DNA from 4 places in the Janthinobacterium sp. BCJ23 genome. Region 2 is predicted to be linked to each of the others. Evidence: predicted binding sites of a transcription regulator. Region 2 holds the regulator's gene; each other region holds the start of a gene.
The links. The regulator sigma-54, encoded in region 2, starts transcription at its own class of promoters, with help from an activator protein. The targets are predictions, from matches to a motif close to TGGCANGNAANCTGCTTT.
Positions count from the first base shown of each region.

Region 1: a site for sigma-54 is predicted at 2,633-2,650, ahead of AC54AG_RS10415 (urease accessory protein UreD). Genes of this name have one in related genera too.
Region 3: a site for sigma-54 is predicted at 2,478-2,495, ahead of urtA (urea ABC transporter substrate-binding protein). Genes of this name have one in related genera too.
Region 4: a site for sigma-54 is predicted at 3,494-3,511, ahead of adh (aldehyde dehydrogenase). Genes of this name have one in related genera too.

Region 1 covers NZ_JCAQAW010000002.1:972,658-977,404, reverse strand. Annotated here, with positions in the region: gene AC54AG_RS10425 (sensor histidine kinase) at 1-153, shown strand, start outside; gene AC54AG_RS10420 (two-component system response regulator) at 328-2,550, shown strand; gene AC54AG_RS10415 (urease accessory protein UreD) at 2,681-3,547, shown strand; gene AC54AG_RS10410 (urease subunit gamma) at 3,560-3,862, shown strand; gene AC54AG_RS10405 (urease subunit beta) at 3,886-4,215, shown strand; gene ureC (urease subunit alpha) at 4,217-4,747, shown strand, end outside.
Region 2 covers NZ_JCAQAW010000008.1:95,612-100,358, reverse strand. Annotated here, with positions in the region: gene rapZ (RNase adapter RapZ) at 1-641, shown strand, start outside; gene AC54AG_RS22130 (enoyl-CoA hydratase/isomerase family protein) at 642-1,727, opposite strand; gene hpf (ribosome hibernation-promoting factor, HPF/YfiA family) at 1,861-2,223, opposite strand; gene AC54AG_RS22120 (RNA polymerase factor sigma-54) at 2,293-3,771, opposite strand; gene lptB (LPS export ABC transporter ATP-binding protein) at 3,776-4,531, opposite strand; gene lptA (lipopolysaccharide transport periplasmic protein LptA) at 4,531-4,747, opposite strand, start outside.
Region 3 covers NZ_JCAQAW010000002.1:1,109,003-1,113,749, forward strand. Annotated here, with positions in the region: gene urtB (urea ABC transporter permease subunit UrtB) at 1-1,084, opposite strand, end outside; gene urtA (urea ABC transporter substrate-binding protein) at 1,172-2,425, opposite strand; gene AC54AG_RS11030 (DUF4349 domain-containing protein) at 2,624-3,412, opposite strand; gene AC54AG_RS11035 (transglutaminase-like domain-containing protein) at 3,428-4,039, opposite strand; gene AC54AG_RS11040 (DUF2760 domain-containing protein) at 4,305-4,747, shown strand, end outside.
Region 4 covers NZ_JCAQAW010000015.1:3,901-8,647, reverse strand. Annotated here, with positions in the region: gene AC54AG_RS28085 (PQQ-dependent methanol/ethanol family dehydrogenase) at 1-1,390, opposite strand, end outside; gene AC54AG_RS28080 (DUF779 domain-containing protein) at 1,442-1,831, opposite strand; gene adh (aldehyde dehydrogenase) at 1,887-3,407, opposite strand; gene AC54AG_RS28070 (beta-propeller fold lactonase family protein) at 3,660-4,616, opposite strand.

The sequences.
Region 1 (4,747 bases), on a different contig from region 2:
GAATTGAACCTGGCCAGGGTGGCGCAGCTGCTGGCGGCCCTGCCCGCAGTGGCGGCGCCGTTGCTGGCGCCGCTGCAAGCCATGCTTGACCAGCATCAGTACCGCCAGCTATGCGACTTGCTGGAGATTGAGGGGGCGCTGGCGCACGCTTGAAAGTGTGGGCTGACAACATCGGATTCGCTGAAAAGAACGACTAAGTACCGTCGATGGATGGTGCTAAATTGCAATAAAGATTATGATGATAGTACGTAGTTCATCGCAAAGAAATGTCTTGTCCAGCGTGGCAACCGACCGCCGCGCCTCATCCAAAGCTGAGAGAACTGCTACATGCACCGCGATTTTTCGGAAGTGAACTCGAAGGGCGAAGTACTGATCGTTGAAGATACGCCGGCTTCGCTGAAGCTGTTGAGCGATTTGCTGGGCGGCGCCGGCTATGCCGTGCGCCAGGCGCCGAACGGTGAACTGGCCCTGTGGACGGCCCAGGCGCGCCCGCCTGAGCTGATCCTGCTCGACGTGCGCATGCCCGGCCTCGACGGCTTTGAAGTGTGCCGCCGCCTGAAGGAGATACCGTCCCTGCGCCAGGTGCCGGTGATCTTCCTGTCGGCCCAGTACGATACGGACGACAAGGTGCGCGGCTTTGCGCTGGGCGCCGTCGACTTCATCGCCAAGCCCTTCCAGGCCGAGGAAATCCTCGCCCGCACCGACGCCCACGTGCGCCTGGCGCGGGCGCAGCTGCAGCTGGCGCAGGAGCGCGCCAACCTGGAGCGGAGGGTGGCCGAACGCACGGCCGAACTGGAGCAAGTGGCCAGCACACTGGCGCGCGAAGTGCAGATCCGCCGCGCGAATGAAGAATTGCTGCGCCTGTCGGGCCAGGTCTTCGAAGCGACCCAGGACGCCATCCTGATCACCGATGCGGCCGGCGTCATCGTCACGGCCAATCCCGCCTTTACGCGCATCACCGGCTACGCGGCGCAGGAAGTGGTGGGTACGGACATCATGCGCCTGCACGCCGAATACACGGGCGAAGCGGTGCTGCTGGCCCTGCGCCAGGGCTTGCGCAGCAGCGGCTGCTGGTCGGGCGAGGTGCAGACGCGGCGCAAGAGCGGCGATACCTATCCCTGCCTGCTCAGCGTCTCCACCGTGCACGGACCCGATGGCGCCGTCGTCAACTATATCGGCGTATTCCTCGACATCAGCGAACGCAAGGCCGAGCAGCATCTGATCGATTTCCTTTCCTACCACGATGCGCTGACCGGTTTGCCGAACCGCGTGCTGCTGCGCGAGCGCTTCGAGCAGGCGCGTGCGAACGCCGTGCGCGACGGCCAGCAGGTGGTGCTGATGTGCCTCGACCTGGACCGTTTCAAGAATATCAACGATTCGCACGGCCAGGCCGTCGGCGACAAGGCGCTGCAAGTGGTGGCGCGTTTCCTGTCCGGCTGCGTGCGCGAAGGCGACACGGTGGTGCGCCAGGGCGGCGACGAATTCCAGATCCTGCTGCAGGACGATGCCCTGCTGGGGCGTACCCTGGGGCTGGCGCAAACCATCCTGGCCGGCCTGCGCGAGGAACTCAGCGTCGATGGCGAACGCCTGGCGCTGACGACCAGCATCGGCATCGCCATGTGCCCGGCCGACGGCGACAGCCTCGACGACGTGCTGCGCCACGCCGACACGGCCCTCGTGCGCGCCAAGGAAATGGGGCGCGACCATTACGCCTTCTTCACGGAGCGCATGGGCAGCGATATCCGCGCCCGCCTGGCGATGCAGCAGCAGCTGCGCGGCGCCATCTGCCGCGATGAATTCGAAGTGCACTACCAGCCGCAGATGTGCTTGCGCACGGGTGCCTTGCTGGGCGCGGAAGCCCTGCTGCGCTGGGATAACCCGGTGCTGGGCAAGGTGCCACCCGGCCTGTTCATCGCGCTGGCCGAGGAATACGGCTCGATCACGGCCATCGGCGAATGGGTGCTCGAAAGCGTGTGTGCGCAAATCCGCGCCTGGCACGACGCTGGCCTGGGCAGCATCAAGGTGGCCGTCAATCTGTCCGGCAAACAGTTCGCACAGGACCGCACGGTGCCGTTCGTCGAGGCGGCCTTGCGCAAATACGGCATCGCGCCCGCCTGCCTCGGCATCGAGATCACGGAAAGCACGGTGATGGGCGACCCTGACAAGGCCGTGGCAGCCCTCACGCGCCTGAAGGATATCGGCGTGGGCATTTCGCTCGACGATTTTGGCACCGGCTATTCCAGCCTCGGCTACCTGAAACGTTTTCCCATCGACGTGCTGAAGATCGACAAATCCTTCGTCGATGACGTGACCACCAGCAGCAGCGACGCGGCCATCGCCCGTTCCGTCATCTCGCTGGCGCACAACCTCGACATGCGCGTCATCGCCGAAGGCGTGGAAACGCGCGAACAGGTCGACTTCCTGACGGAACACGGCTGCGATGAAATGCAGGGCTATTTTTTCAGCCGCCCCCTGGCCGCGGAAGCCTTCACGGCCTTGCTGCGCGAACGGCGCACCCTGGCCGTGACAGTGACAGTGGCCGTGGCCTAAGCGCCGCGGTGCGGCAGATGCACCATGCCGGTGCGCCCGCCGCAGCGCGGTGCACGATTCTCACTTTTCCTTCCCCTGACGCTGGCACATATCCTGCTTAGGTAATCGCTTATTTACGCGATTGCCCCGCATGCCAGACAGCACCCGACCAGTCACGCCTTTACCAGCCAGCGCGCACGGCGCCTGGCAGGCGCACCTGCGCCTGGGCTTTGCCTTGCACGATGGCGTCAGCCGCCTCGTCGAGCGCACGCACAGCGGCCCCCTGCGCGTGCAAAAGCCCCTGTATCCGGAAGGGGGTGCCGTCTGCCACGCCATCATCATCCATCCGCCCGGCGGCGTCGTGGGCGGCGACCAGCTGGCCGTCGACGCCACGGTGGGCGAGGGCGCGCACGCCTTGCTCACGTCGCCGGGCGCCGCCAAGTGGTACCGCGCGAATGGCCACGTCTCGGGCCAGCACATCGTGCTGCGCGCCGGTAGCGGCGCGGCCATCGAGTGGCTGCCGCAGGAAAGCATTTTCTTCGACCAGGCGTGCGTGCGCCTGCGCCACGAAGTGGAACTGGCGCCGGACGCCAGCTACATCGGCTGCGACATCGTCTGCCTGGGCCGCAGCGCCTCGGGCGAAGTTTTCAATACGGGCAGCATCAGCCAGCAGGTGCAGATCCGCCGTGGCGGCAAGCTGCTGTGGTGGGAGCAGGGCGTGCTGGCCGCCGGCGGCGCGCTGATGGCCAGCCCACTGGGATTGGCGGGGCACACCGTGTGCGCCACCCTGATCGCCGTCGGCGCCCCCGTTCCTGCCGCCGTGCTGGCGGCCGTGCGCGGGATCGCCGTGCCGGCCGGCGCCGCGTTTGGCGCCTCGCACATGAAATCGCTGGTGGTGGTGCGCCTGCTGTGCGGTGACAGCGAAGCGGCGCGCCGCGTCATGCTGGCCGCCTGGCAGCTGCTGCGCCCCGCCATGCTGGGACGCGACGCCGTCGTGCCCCGCATCTGGAATACTTGAAGAAGGAAGAACATGGACCTGACTCCCCGCGAAAAAGACAAGCTGCTCATTTTTACGGCCGCGCTGCTGGCCGAACGGCGCCTGGCGCGCGGCTTGAAATTGAATTATCCGGAAGCGGTGGCCCTGATCAGCGCCGCCATCATGGAAGGCGCGCGCGATGGCAAGTCGGTGGCGCAGCTGATGTCGGATGGTACCAAGATCCTCTCGCGCGCCGACGTCATGGACGGCATCGCCGAGATGATCCCCGACATCCAGGTGGAAGCGACCTTCCCCGATGGCAGCAAGCTGGTGACCGTGCACCACCCGATACCGTAGTTTTTTTTGAGAAGGAGTCCGTCATGACCCCAGGCGAATACCAATTGGAAGAAGGCGAAATCAGCTTGAATGCCGGGCGCGCCACGGCCACCGTGGTGGTGGCCAACCGGGGCGACCGGCCAATACAGGTCGGTTCGCACTTCCACTTTTTTGAAGTCAACCCGGCGCTGGCTTTCGAGCGCTGGCGCGCCTACGGCATGCGCCTCAATATCACGGCCGGCACGGCCGTGCGTTTCGAGCCGGGCCAGCAGCGCACCGTGGAACTGGTGGCGCTGGCGGGCGAGCGCAAGGTCTACGGCTTCAATGGCGAAGTGATGGGCGAACTGCAAGACACTCCACCGGGAAAGGATTGAGATGGCCAGCATTCCCCGCAGCGCGTATGCCGAAATGTTCGGCCCCACCAAGGGCGACCGCATCCGCCTGGCCGACACGGAACTGTTCATCGAGATCGAGCATGACTATGCGATCTACGGCGAGGAGGTGAAATTCGGCGGCGGCAAGGTGATCCGCGACGGCATGGGCCAGTCGCAGCGCTGCGCGGCCGAGGTGATGGATACCGTCATCACGAATGCCGTCATCCTCGACCACTGGGGCATCGTCAAAGCCGATATCGGCTTGAAGAATGGCCTGATCTTCGGCATCGGCAAGGCGGGCAATCCCGACATCCAGCCCGGCGTCACTTTGGCCATCGGCGGCGCCACCGAGATCATCGCCGGCGAAGGCATGATCGTCACGGCCGGCGGCGTCGACACGCACATCCACTTCATCTGCCCGCAGCAGATCGAGGAAGCGCTGATGAGCGGCGTAACCACCATGCTGGGCGGCGGCACGGGACCGGCCGTGGGTACGGCCGCCACCACCTGCACGCCGGGACCGTGGCATTTG
Region 2 (4,747 bases):
GCGACCAGGGACACGACGTCAAGGTCATGTTCCTGACGGCCACCACGCATTCGCTGGTGGCGCGCTTCTCGGAAACGCGGCGCAGCCATCCGCTGTCGCATGAATTGCGCCCGAACCAGAATCCGGCCAGCCGCCGCACCCTGATCGAGTGCATCTCGGAAGAGCGCGAACGCCTGTCGGCCATCGAACAGCTGGGCCACGTGATCGACACGTCCGAACTGAGCGCCAACAAATTGCGCGCCTGGATCAAGGATATGATCGCTTCCGAGCGCGCGCCGCTGACCCTGTTCTTCGAATCGTTCGCCTTCAAGCTGGGCGTGCCGCTGGACGCCGATTTCGTCTTCGACGTCCGGGCCTTGCCTAACCCGTATTACGACCTGGCGCTGCGCCCGCTCGATGGCCGCGACGCGCCCGTGATCGCCTTCCTCGACGCGCAGCCGAGCGCGCTGGAACTGCTGGCAGACATCCGCGCCTTCATCGAAAAATGGCTGCCGTCATTCAAGTCCGACAACCGCAGCTACCTGACGGTGGCCCTCGGTTGCACGGGTGGCCAGCACCGCTCCGTGTACATGGCGGAACGGCTGGCGCAATACTTCGGCCCGAATGAACGAGTGGTTCTGCGCCACCGCGAACGTAGCTAGTTAATTCAGGTGGCGCAGCGGATGCGCTGACGCCGGCCAGACCGGTGCGAAGAAGCGCGCCACCATGGCAGCGTCGACCTCGTCCAGGCTGGCAGGGCTCCAGCGCGGCGCATTGTCTTTGTCGACCACCAGTGCGCGCACGCCCTCGAGCACTTCGCCATGCTCGAAATTGTGGCGCACCACCGTGCGTTCCATGCGCAGGCAATCGGCCACGCCCAAGTGAGCCCCGCGCTGCAGCAATTCCAGAGTTACCGACATCATCAAAGGCGAGCGCAGGCGCATGGCCAACAGCGCCTTGCTGGCGAACGCGCTGTCGTCCTGCGCCAGCGAGGCCATGATGGCCGCTACGGAATCCGCACCGAAATGGCGGTCCAGCGCCGCGCGCGCCGCCGCCAGCGAGGAGACACCTGCCTGTGCCTGGAACGGCGCCGCCAGCGCCTTGATGGCCACCGGCAGGGCCTCGCCCGGCGTCGACTCGAACAGGGCCAGCAGCGCCCCCATTTGCGCCTCGGGCAGGTAGACATCGGCCAGGTCCGTGTACAGGGCGTCGGCCGCGCTGATCGTCAAGCCCGTCAAGCCCAGGTACAGGCCCAGCTGGCCGGCCAGGCGGGACAGGAAATAGCTGCCGCCCACATCGGGGAACAAGCCAATATTGACTTCAGGCATGGCCATGCGCGTGCGGCCCGTGACGATGCGCAAGCGGTTGCCGGGTCCGGCTTGCGCCACGCCCATGCCGCCGCCCATCACCACGCCATCCATCACGGCGATATACGGTTTCGGATAGAAATGGATCACATGATTTAACGCGTATTCTTCCGTAAAGAAATCTTCCAGCAAGGCGCTGCCGCCTTGCGGCGTGGCCAGGCCCGCATCGTAGAAGAAACGGATGTCGCCGCCGGCGCACAGTGCTTTCTCGCTGCTCGAGCGGATCACGACGGCGTCCACCTGCGGATCGTCGCGCCAGGCCAGCAGGGCCGCGCTCAGGGCGCGCACCATCTCCAGCGACAGGGAATTCAAGGCTTTCGGACGGTCGAGCACGATATGCCCCGTGCGGTTGCGGATGGAAGTCTGGACGAAGTCGCTCATGGCAGGCGTGAAAAAAGTAAAAGTACAAACATTTTAGCGCCTGCGCGGGGAAGATTGCGTTCAAAAGGTCCAGGCGCAAAAAAGGGCGCAATGTGCGCCCTTAGTTGATCACAACTGCTGGAAGCGGGTGGCCTTAAACGGCGACGACGGCGTCTTCCTCGGAGTTGTCTGGCAGATGCTTGATCGCCTCTTTACCGTGCCCTTGCACTTTGGTTTTGTATTTCATCACTTGCCTATCGAGCTTGTCGATCAGGGCATCGATCGCGGCATACAGGTCTTGTGCCAGGCTTTCCACGTAGACGGTTTTGCCACTTAAACGCAGGTTGACTTCGGCCTTTTGACGTTTTTCTTTCTCTTTGAGGTTATCCACGGTCAGAATCACGGCGATATCGATAACTTGATCGAAATGACGTTTCACGCGTTCCAGCTTCGTTTGTACGTATTCACGGATGGCTGGTGTCACTTCGAGATGATGTCCGCTGATGGTGAGATTCATACACACTCCTAAAGATGATCGGGTTCGTGCGGTCCATCCTATCCGGCCCGCAGAGGAACCGAAAAAAACTTACAAACACTTACGCAGGCTCACTGGCGGAATTTTCAACGCTTCCCGGTATTTGGCAACAGTACGTCGCGCAATCACCATGCCTTGTTCCCCCAGCATGTCCGCAATCTTACTGTCGGATAAAGGATTTTTAGGGTCTTCTGCTCCTGTCAGTTGCACGATCAATGCCCGTATCGCCGTCGATGACGCTTCGCCCCCCGCTTCGGTGGCGACGTGGCTACCAAAGAAATATTTCAACTCGAACATGCCGTGCGGGGTCAGCATGTACTTTTGAGTTGTTACCCGCGAGATAGTACTCTCGTGTAAACCCAGTGTATCAGCTATTTCACGGAGCACAAGGGGGCGCATGGCAACGGCCCCATGCGAGAAAAAGTTCTTTTGTCTTTCTACTATTGCCTGTGCCACGCGCAGGATCGTGTCGAAACGCTGGCGCATATTCTTGATCAGCCACTTGGCTTCCTGCAACTGTGCGCCCATGGCGCCCTCGCCCTTGCCCTGCTTGAGCAGGTTGGCGTACATGGCGTTGACGCGCAGGCGCGGCATGACGTCGTTGTTCAGGGTCACTTGCCAGCCATTGCGCGCGCGCTTGACGACGACGTCGGGCACCACATAATCGGACACGTCCGAGGCGAACACGGCGCCCGGATGCGGATTGCACTGGCGAATCACCGTCTGCGCTTCGCGCAAGTCTTCATCGTCGCAATCAAGGGCTTTTTTCAGCTTGTTGAAATCGCGCTGGGCAAACCAGGCCAGGTGCTTTTCCACGATGACGAGGGCCATGCGCCGCGTCACCATGGCGATGTGCGGCAAGCGCTTGATCTGCAGCGCCAGGCATTCGGACGCATTGCGCGCGCCCACGCCGGGCGGATCGAAACTTTGCAGCAGCGACAAGGCCGTGCGCATCTCGTCGGCGTCGATTTCCAGCTCTTCCGGCAGGCGCGCCAGGATGTCGTCGAGCGACTCTTCCAGGTAGCCATTGTCGTCGAGCGCGTCGATGATCAGCTCGACCAGCGCACGGTCGCGCAACTCGAGCACCGTCACGCGCATCTGCTCCATCAGGTGTTCGCGCAGGGTGCAGTGATGGGCCTCGAGTTGCGGGCGGGAATCTTCGTCGTCGGGCGCCTTGCCCCGGCTCGCCTCGCTCCAGTCGCTGTCGCCGCCATCCGCCACGGCCGGACCCTCGCCCGCCTCGCCGTCAAAGGTTTCCGCTTCGGCTGGCGCCGCGGGCGCCTCCTGGCCTGGCGGCTGGGGCGGCGCTTCGGCCGGCGCCGCCGTGGAACTCAAGGCCCCGTCCGACAGCAGGCGCAGCGAACGGTCGAGCGGATCGTCGAGGCGCTCGAGCAGGGGATTGTCCGTCAGCAGTTGCTCGAGTTCCTGGTGCAATTCCAAGGTGGACAATTGCAACAGGCGTATCGATTGCTGCAACTGCGGCGTCAGTGCCAGGTGCTGCGAAGTGCGCAGCTGCAATGATTGTTTCATTGGCTTACATGCGGAAGTGTTCGCCCAGATAGACCCGGCGTACCGACTCGTTCGCGATGATGTCGTCGGGGCGTCCCGACGCCAGTACCGAGCCCTGGTTGATGATGTAGGCACGGTCGCAAATACCCAGCGTCTCGCGCACATTATGATCGGTGATCAGCACGCCGATATTGCGCTCCTTCAAGAAGCGCACGATGCGCTGGATCTCGATCACGGCGATCGGATCGACGCCGGCGAACGGCTCGTCGAGCAGCACGAAACGGGGATCCGTGGCCAGCGCGCGGGCGATTTCCACGCGGCGGCGCTCGCCGCCCGACAGGGACAGGGCCTGGTTCTCGCGCAGCTTTTCAATCTGCAAATCGGCCAGCAGCTTATCCAGGCGCTCCTCGATCTCGGCCTTCTTCAAAGGACGGCCTTCGACGGTCTGGATTTCCAGCACGGCGCGGATATTGTCTTCCACCGTCAGCTTGCGGAAGACGGACGCTTCCTGCGGCAGATAGGACAAGCCCATCTGCGCGCGGCGGTGGATCGGCAGGCTGGAAATGTCCACGCCGCTGATGTCGATGCTGCCGCCGTCCGACGGCACCAGGCCGACGATCATGTAGAACGAGGTGGTCTTGCCGGCGCCGTTCGGGCCCAGCAAACCCACCACTTCGCCGCATTCGACTTGCAGCGAGACATCATGCACGACTTGCCGCTTGCCATAGGTTTTTTGCAGACCGCGAACGATCAGGGTGCTGCCGCAACGAGTATTGTCCATTATTTCTTTCCTGGCGCAGGCGTTGCCGGCGCTTTCTCCGCTTCCGGCGCCTTGGTCTTCGGCTGGATCACCATGCGCACGCTGCCGCCATCGGAAGTGCTGGTGCCGCTGTCGGAATTTTCCATCTTGAATACTTCCTTGCGGCTGTCATACGAGATGAAGGCGCCATTGGCCACGTCCGTCACTTTCGTGCCTTCCAGGCGCGTCAGCTTGGCC
Region 3 (4,747 bases), on a different contig from region 2:
ACATCCAGGCGGGATTGGCCACTTCCACGTTTTGCGCGCCGAAGATCGTGCGCACCGTCTGCATGAGGATCAGGCTGATGCCCCAGGTGGCCAGCAGGGTTTCCAGCGGCCGCCCATACAGCCAGCGGATGACCGTGCGCTCGAGCGTCACGCCCACCAGTCCCGCGACGAGAAAGGCGGCCGGCAAGGCGGCCAGCAGGTAGGCATCCTGCAGGCCTGGCAGATAGGTGCGGAAGAACAGCTGGCACAGATACGTCGTGTAAGCGCCTATCATCAGCAATTCGCCATGCGCCATATTGATGATGCCCATCAAGCCGAAGGTGATGGCCAGCCCCAAGGCGGCTAACAGCAGCACGCTGCCCAGCGAAATGCCGTAGAACACATTGCCGGCGAATTCCATGCGCGCCACTCGTCCCTTGATCTGGCCCATGGTGTCGATGGCGGCCAGCTGCACGGCTTCGTCCGGCTCGCCGCCCTTGTCCAGCATGGCTTGCAGCACGGGCAGCAGCCGGGCATCGCTACTGCCCGCCAGGTCCTGCACAGCCTGCTTGCGCGTGGCGGCGTCTGGCGCATGCAGATTGGCGCTGGCGATCAGCACTTGCAATATCTGCTGGATCTCGGCATCGCTCTCTTGCGCCAGCGCCTTGTGGATCAGGGGCAGCTGCGCGGGATCGACGGATTGCTGCAATGCCTGCGCAGCGGCCAGGCGCGTTGCCCGCTCGGGCGCCAGCAGTTTCAACCCGGACAAGGCGCCCGCCACGGCCGAGCGCAAGCGGTTGTTGACCATGACGCCGTCGATGCCGTCCGGCAGCGGCACGCTCTTGCCGCTTGCCGGGTCATATGCCTGCTCGCCGTCGACGATGTAGACCTTGCCGTCGGGCGCTGCATACAGGCTGTCGTCTTGCAACGCTTGCAGCACCTTGGCAGCCTCGGGCGTGGCCAGGGCGGCGATCTGGGCGACGGCGGCGACCCTGGTATCGGGGTCGTCGCCGGATAGCGGTTTGAGCAGGTTGGGGGAAATGGCTGCCTGCGCAGACAGCGGCAACAGGCAAAGTAATAACAAAATACGACGTAGCAGACGCATGCGGAAAGACCTCTCATCGTTACTTCAGCCCAAGCGAAATCTGGGGTCAGACCCGTCGGGTCTGACCCCGGCCTTTCTGCTGCTAACTCATAACTTCTGCTTACCCTCATTCCCCTTGATAAACGGGCTCCAAGGCTGCGCGCGTATCGGTTCCTTGGTTTTCCACACGACATTGAATTGCCCATCGGCCTTGATCTCGCCGATCATCACGGGCTTGTGCAGGTGGTGGTTCGTGGCATCCATGGTCAGGGTGAAGCCCGATGGCGCCTTGACGCTTTGGCCGGCCATGGCGGCGATCACCTTGTCCGTGTCCGTCGACTTGGCTTTTTCCACGGCTTGCGCCCACATGTGGATGCCGACATAGGTCGCTTCCATCGGGTCGTTCGTCACGACCGAACCCGCGTTCGGCAGCTTTTGCGCCACGGCATACGCCTTCCACTGCTTGATGAAGGCCGTATTCACGGGGTTCTTGACGGACTCGAAATAATTCCATGCCGCCAGGTGGCCGAGCAGCGGCTTGGTATCGATGCCGCGCAGCTCTTCCTCGCCGACGGAAAACGCGACGACGGGCACGTCCGTGGCTTTCAAGCCTGCATTGCCCAGCTCCTTGTAGAACGGCACGTTCGAATCGCCATTGATGGTGGAAATGACGGCCGTCTTGCCACCCGTGGAAAACTTCTTGATGTTGGCGACGATGGTTTGATAGTCGGCGTGGCCGAACGGCGTGTAGACCTCGCTGATATCGCTATCCTTGACGCCCTTGCTTTTCAGGAAGGCACGCAGGATCTTGTTGGTGGTGCGCGGATACACGTAATCCGTGCCTAGCAGCACGAAGCGCTTGGCGCCGCCGCCATCCTTGCTCATCAGGTACTCCACTGCCGGGATCGCTTGCTGGTTCGGCGCGGCACCCGTGTAAAACACATTCTTTTCCAGCTCCTCGCCCTCGTATTGCACCGGGTAAAACAGCAGGCTGTTGAGTTCCTTGAACACGGGTAAAACCGACTTGCGCGACACGGACGTCCAGCAGCCAAACACGACAGCCACTTTATCCTGCGCCACCAGCTGGCGCGCTTTTTCCGCGAACAAAGGCCAGTTCGACGCCGGGTCGACGACGACGGCTTCCAGTTTCTTGCCCAGCACACCGCCCTTGGCATTGATCTCGGCGATCGTCATCAAGGCCACGTCTTTCAGCGACGTTTCGGAAATGGCCATGGTGCCCGACAGCGAGTGCAAAATGCCTACCTTGATCGTATCGGCGGCCAGGGCTGCCTGCATGTAAGTGGAGGTGGCAAGGGCCAGTGCGCCGGCGGCGGCCGCTTTCAGGATGATGCGTCGTGACATGGGGACTCCTGTGATGGGTTCGTGGGGGTCGAGCTGGGCATACGATGTTGTTAAAGCAGAATGCATGCCAGCGCCAGCAGGTGTCCGCCATGGTGCACGCGGCTCTCGCCGCACGAAAAAAAACCTGGCTGCACAAGGACTGTGCAGCCAGGTTTCAAATTGCCGTAAAACGGTGCGCCGGACGCAACAATCCCGGCATCAATCCTTGCGCGGTACGCCTCTCAAGCGGCGCCAACCCTTGCGTCCCAGCGGGAACAGCAACACGAAAGCGATCAGCCACGGCAGGATGTAGGCCATGGCCGTGATGGCGTTGGCCACGCCTTCCGACAGGTTGTCCGTGAAATTGCCCAGCGAGCGCTTGACGGGCGTCCAGAACGATTGCTTGCCTTCCGCGCTGATGGCCACGTTCAGCAAGTCCGTATCGATGCGCTGCATCAACAGCGCGTCGGCCGCCGTCGCCTGCTCCAGCTCCACTTGCACAGTGGCCAGTTCCTTGGTCACCTTGATGAGGGCATCGACATTCGCGCCCGAGCGCTTTTCCAGGTCTTGCAATTGCGCCTGGTATTGCTTGAGCATCTCCAGGCGTTTCTTGCTGTCGAGCACGGGGCGGCCCAGGTCTTCCACCTTGGTGCCCTGGCTGGTGACGTCGCCTTCGGCCGCGACCAGCGCGACAAGCTTCCTGATGCCGGCCGGCTTGGCGCGCATGCTGATGCGCGCATGCACATAGCGCCCGCTGTCGAGGCTGGAATCGAGCAGCAGGCAGCCGTTTTCCATATCGGCCTTGCAGGCGGCAAGCACTTTTTCATACAGGGGCCGCACTTGCGCCTCGTGCGTATCGACGCTGACATTATGTTCATAGGCAAGAAACTCGCTGCCCTTTTCCTTGCCATCGAGACGCGCGGCGCTCGACTGCCCGCCGCTCTCGCCCTTGCCACCGCAGCCGGCCAGCAACATCAGGCCGATCAGACCTACATACACTTTTTTCATGATTTCTTTCCTGGATTATTTTTGCAGCGGCAGCAATGTGATATCGGGCAGGTGCGCCGCCACGTCCTGCACGGTGGCGTATTGCGTCAGCGACGCCACCACCTGCGGCAGCGGTTCCGCCCAGATTTCCGGCAAGTCGCGTTCCTCGGGCGCCAGCACGGGAAAGGCCAGTTGCTCGCGTGGCGGCACAAAGGCGGCATCGACGCCGGGTTTGTTGCCGCGCGCATCGATACGGTACCAGCCAAAGTCCTGCAGATACACGGCGTTCAAGCCATGCAGGCAAAACGGCGGCCCCACTTCGCCGACGGCCAAGCGCTGGTAGCACAGGCCGGCAGGAATGCCGTTGGCGCGCAGCAGCGCGGCCAGCAGATGGCTCTTCGCATAACAGTAGCCCGTGCCATGCTGCAAGACGTCGGAAGCGCGGCAAGTGACGGGATTGCGCCGGTAATCCCAGCTGTGGGCCACCTCGTCGCGCACGAAGGCAAAGCAGCGGGCCGTGATGGCGGCGTCGCCCACGGCGCCGGCCGCCAGTGCGGCCGCCTTGGCGCGCACGGCCGGATGGTCGATGTCGATGTAGGTGCTGCTGGCTAGATATATGGAAAAGTCGGGGGGAAAGTCGGTAGACATGGCATAAAGGCAATGCGAAAAGATAATGCGCGATTTTAGTCGAAGCTTCGCAACATTCACCGTTTCTTTGCGCAGGAACAAAGAAAATCCACGCGCCGGGCCAGCTGCGCCGGGGACGGTGACTTTGGCGGCGGCCCGGTAGCTGGTATCATGCGGGCAAACACAGCCGACCCTACAGGCCCGGCACAAGCACTACCCTGCGAAGCGGCCCCGCCACCGGGCGCGCCGCCGACGCCACCCTACAGATCAGAGAAACGAGTTCCCTATGAGCACTTCATCGTCCCACCCATCGTTCTGGCGCCGTGTCCCGCTGGCTTTCGGCGCCTTCTTCAGCACCCTGTCGGACGCAGCCTATGCGGCCCGCGTGGAAAAGCTGTCCCTGCCCGAGGCTGCTCCCGTCGCGCCAGCGGCCCCGGCGCCAGCCCCCGTGCCGACACCTGCCGCCGCGCCCGTCATTTTGAAAGAAGCGACGCCGGACGCCGCCTTGCAGTTGCTGGCCCTGCTGCAACGCGAAGCGCGCCTGATCGACTTCACCCAGGAAAATCTGGGCAGCCATGCCGACGCCGACATCGGCGCGGCCGCCCGCGTCGTGCATGAAGGCTGCGCCAAGGTCATGCGCGAATACTTCACCATCGACGCCGTGCGCCAGGAAGCGGAGGGCAGCCGCATCGTCCTGCAGGAAGGTTTTGATTCTGCCCAGGTACGCCT
Region 4 (4,747 bases), on a different contig from region 2:
TGGCGCCGATATAGTCATCAAACAAGGGCTTGATGGTGAAACCGGCACCGAGGAAGGCGCCGCCCTTCTTGTAGCTGATCGGCTCGTTCCAGATATCCATGCCCCATTCGTTCGCCGGCACATAGAACAGCTTGGTTTGCGGCGAGTACGCCATCGGCATCTGATTTTTTGCGCCGAGGAAAGCCGGTGCGGCAAATACGGTCGTGCCCTTCTTGCCTTCCTCTCCCTTGGTCGGGTCGCCGGGGCGGCCGGCGGCGATGAAGTTGGGCCGGCCCGTCTTCAGGTCGATGCTGCTGGCCCATGTGATTTTCTTCACAAACGGGAAGGCGTTCTGCAACTTGCCCGTATTGGCGTCGATCACATAGAAGAAACCGTTGCGGTCGGCCTTGCCGCCGTAGCGCTTGCCATCCATGTCGAAAGTGACGAATTCGTTGGCGCCGTCGAAATCCCAGGCGTCGTTCGGCGTGTTTTGATACGCCCACTTGATCTGGCCCGTTTTCACGTCCAGCGCCACGGTGGACGACGAGTACAGATTGTCGCCGGGACGCAAGTGGCTGTTCCATGGCGCCGGGTTGCCCGTGCCAAAGTAGGCGAGCTTGGTTTGCGGATCATAGGTACCACCCATCCACGTCGAGGCGCCGCCCGTTTTCCACAGGTCGCCGGGCCACGTCTTGTTCGCGGTACCGGACACGCCGTTATCGATCGCCTTGCCATCCTTGTCGTAGCGGTGGCCCATATGGCCCTCTACCGTAGGACGGCTCCACACGAGGTCGCCCGTCATCGGGTTACGCGCTTCGACCCGGCCCACGATGCCGAATTCACCGCCTGACACGCCCGTCAGCAGCAATCCTTCGGCGATCAGCGGCGCGGCCGTCATCGAGTAGCCGGCCGCATAATCGTCGACTTTTTCTTTCCAGACGATCTTGCCCGTATTCTGGTCCAGCGCCACCAGATAGGCGTCGAGCGTGCCGAAAATCACCAGGTTGCCGTACAGGGCCGCACCACGGTTGACCACGTCGCAGCAGGGCATGATGCCGTCTGGCAAGCGATGCTCGTACTTCCACAGCTTGGCGCCCGTTTTCAAGTCGACTGCAAAGATGCGCGAATACGATGCCGTGACGAACATCTTGCCGTTATGAATCAGCGGCTGCGATTCCTGTCCACGCTGTTTTTCACCGCCAAACGAGAACGACCAGGCCGGCACCAGCTTGGCCACGGTCTTGTCATTGATCTGCGTCAAAGGCGAATAGCGCTGGCCCTGCGTGCCCATGCCAAACGACAGGACGCTGGCCGGATTCTTCGCCGTGCTGTCGAGCATGGCATTGGTGACATTGCCCACGTCGGCCGCCTGGGCCAGCGATGCCAAACCCAAACCGACGAGTATCCCCATTATTTTTTTCTGCACAGTCATCTCCCTCTGTTTTATTAGTATGTGTGTGTATCAAGTCTTGCGGTGCTCATGCGGCTGGGCATGCAGCAAGGCGCACTCTTCATCGGTGAACAGGCGCGAACGCGTCAAGAAGCGCTTGCCCGTGCCGTTGTCGAGTGAAAACATGCCGCCATTGCCATCAACCACATCGATAATCAACTGGGTATGCTCCCAGTACTCGAATTGCTCGAGTCCCATGTAGAACGGTGTACCATTCAAATTGCCGAGATAGATGTCGGTATCGCTGACATCGAACTCGCCCAGCGCATAGCACATGGGCGCGCTGCCGTCGCAGCAACCGCCCGACTGGAAAAACATCAGAGGGCCGTGACGCTGGCGCAACTTGTCCATCATTTCCAGCGCCGCATCGGTGGCGACCACCCGGGCAATTGCTGCACTCATGGCATCCCTTTCTGCGCGCCGCGCCTGGATTGACAGGTGCGGCGCGTGTACCGGTTTAGAAGAAGCCCAGCGCTTTCGGGCTATAGCTCACCAGCAAGTTCTTCGTTTGCTGGTAGTGATCGAGCATCATCTTGTGGTTTTCGCGGCCGATACCCGATTGCTTGTAGCCGCCGAACGCGGCATGGGCTGGATACAGGTGGTAGCAATTGGTCCACACGCGGCCCGCCTGGATGGCGCGTCCCATGCGGAAGGCGCGCGAACCATCGCGCGTCCATAAGCCGGCGCCCAGGCCGTACAAGGTATCGTTGGCAATCGCCAGCGCGTCGGCCTCATCCTTGAAAGTGGTCACGGACACGACCGGTCCAAAAATCTCTTCTTGGAAGATGCGCATCTTGTTATTACCCTTGAACACGGTCGGACGCACGTAGTAGCCGCCCTCCAGGTCGCCCGCCTGTGTGTTGCGCTCGCCGCCAGCCAGCACTTCGGCGCCTTCCTGGCGGCCGATGTCGAGGTAGGACAGGATTTTCTCCAGCTGCTCCTGCGACGCCTGCGCACCGATCATGGTGGACGAGTCGAGCGGGTTGCCCTGCTTGATGGCCGCCACGCGCTTCAGGGCGCGTTCGATGAATTTCTCATAGATCGATTCCTGGATCAGCACGCGCGATGGGCAGGTGCATACTTCGCCCTGGTTCAGCGCGAACATGGCAAAACCTTCCAGGCATTTGTCGAAATAGTCATCGTCGGCATCCATCACGTCTTCAAAGAAGATGTTCGGCGACTTGCCGCCCAGCTCCAGGGTGACGGGAATCAGGTTTTGCGCGGCGTAGCCCATGATCAAGCGGCCCGTGCCTGTTTCGCCCGTGAAGGCGATCTTGGCGATGCGCTTGCTCGAGGCCAGCGGCTTGCCCGCTTCCAGGCCGAAACCATTGATGATGTTCAGCACGCCCGGCGGCAGCAGGTCGCCGATCAGCTCGATCAACACCATGATGGAGGCCGGTGTCTGCTCGGCCGGTTTGAGCACGACGCAATTGCCGGCGGCCAGGGCTGGCGCCAGTTTCCACACAGCCATCAGAATCGGGAAATTCCATGGAATGATCTGGCCCACGACGCCGAGCGGCTCGTGGTAGTGGTAGGCATAGGTTTCCGCATCGATTTGCGCGACGGAACCTTCTTGCGCGCGGATGCAGCCGGCGAAATAACGGAAATGGTCGATGGCCAGCGGGATGTCGGCGTTCATCGTTTCGCGGATCGGCTTGCCATTGTCGATGGTTTCCGCCGTGGCGATCAGGCTCAGGTTCTGTTCGATGCGGTCGGCGATGCGGTTCAGGATATTGGCGCGCTCGGCAGGCGACGTCTTGCCCCAGGCATCCTTGGCGGCATGGGCGGCGTCCAAGGCCAGCTCGACATCTTCCGCCGTGGAACGGGCGATTTCGCAAAATGGCAAGCCCGTGATCGGTGTGATGTTAGGAAAGTATTCACCTTTTACCGGGGCAACGAATTTGCCGCCGATGTAATTGTCATAGCGTTGTTTGAAGGGATTGGCTACGCCCAGTTTGCTGATGTCTGCGAGATTCATGTCGTCCTCTATCGGGTTAATTAGAATGGAATTGCTGTAATTAAAATCAAACGTCCTGGTACAGATGGGGTGAGTACACGGAGTCTTCCGCAAATGCCGTGCCAGCTCGGCATCCCACTACAAACTTAGCCGCTTTTACCCTTGTTACAAGGGCCTAGCGTCAATACCGGTGTGCTTTTCAGCGCATGCCCGGGCTTGAGCCGCTGCACAATGGAACAGGTGTACCAGACTGGAACACCTGTTCCTGTGCCATTAACGAATCACCACGCCCCATGGCAATTCACCTACAGCAATATCGGCTACCTTGCGCGCGCTGGCCGTGTCGATGACGGAAACGCTGTTCGAACGGCCATTGGCCACGTACAGCTTGGCGCCATCGGGCGTGATGGCCATGTTCCACGGGCGCTTGCCGACGGGAATGGTGGCCGTGACCTCGTTGCTGGCCGTGTCGATCACCATCACCGTGCCATCGATACCGTTCGAGACATACACCTGCTTGCCGCTGGGATGGACCACGATGCCGTTTGCATTCTTGCCAGCGGGAATGGTGGCGATGGCCTTGCGCGCGGCCATGTCGATGACGTAGACGGCATTGACCAGTTCGCACGCCACGTAGGCGCGGCCCGAGTCCGGACTGAAACCGATGCCGCGCGGGCGCAATCCCACGGCGATGGACGCCACCTGGCGGCGTTGCACCACATCAATGACATCGACTTGTTCAGCCTCTTCCGCGCTGACCAGCAGCCAGCGCCCATCGGGGCTGAAAACGGCATGTTCCGGATTGCGTCCATGCACCTTGATATCGGCGAGCAAGACGCCCGTCTGCCCATCGAGCAAGGCCACGCTATTGTTTTCCTCGACGGCCACGGCCACGTAATGACCGTCTTGCGAAGCGCTGACGCCTTCGGGCGACTTGCCCAGCGCCACCGTGCGCAGGGGGGCGCCGCCAGCGTTATCGATCAGCAGCAAGGCGCTGCTGGCCGCATCCGTGACAAACAATTGCCGCCCGGTGGGGTCGGCGGCGATGCCGCGCGGACGCTTGCCGGCTGCAATCTGGCGCACGACCTGATCGGTCGCCGTGTCGATCACACTCAAGGTGCCCGATTTTTCATTGGGAACATAAGCAAATGGAGCGGCCTGGAGGGAGGTGCAGGCAAGCGCTGGCAGCAGCCAGCACACCTGGCGCAAGCGCGAGAAGAAGTTGGGCATAATCACCTTTCGATGGCAAAACACAGGAAAAGCGCGCGGCATCGGCGCATCTGAACATTGCTGTATGCAAACGCCGTGCCATTGACACGCGTATAATTTCAGCCCACCAATGGAGACATGGCAGGCATATT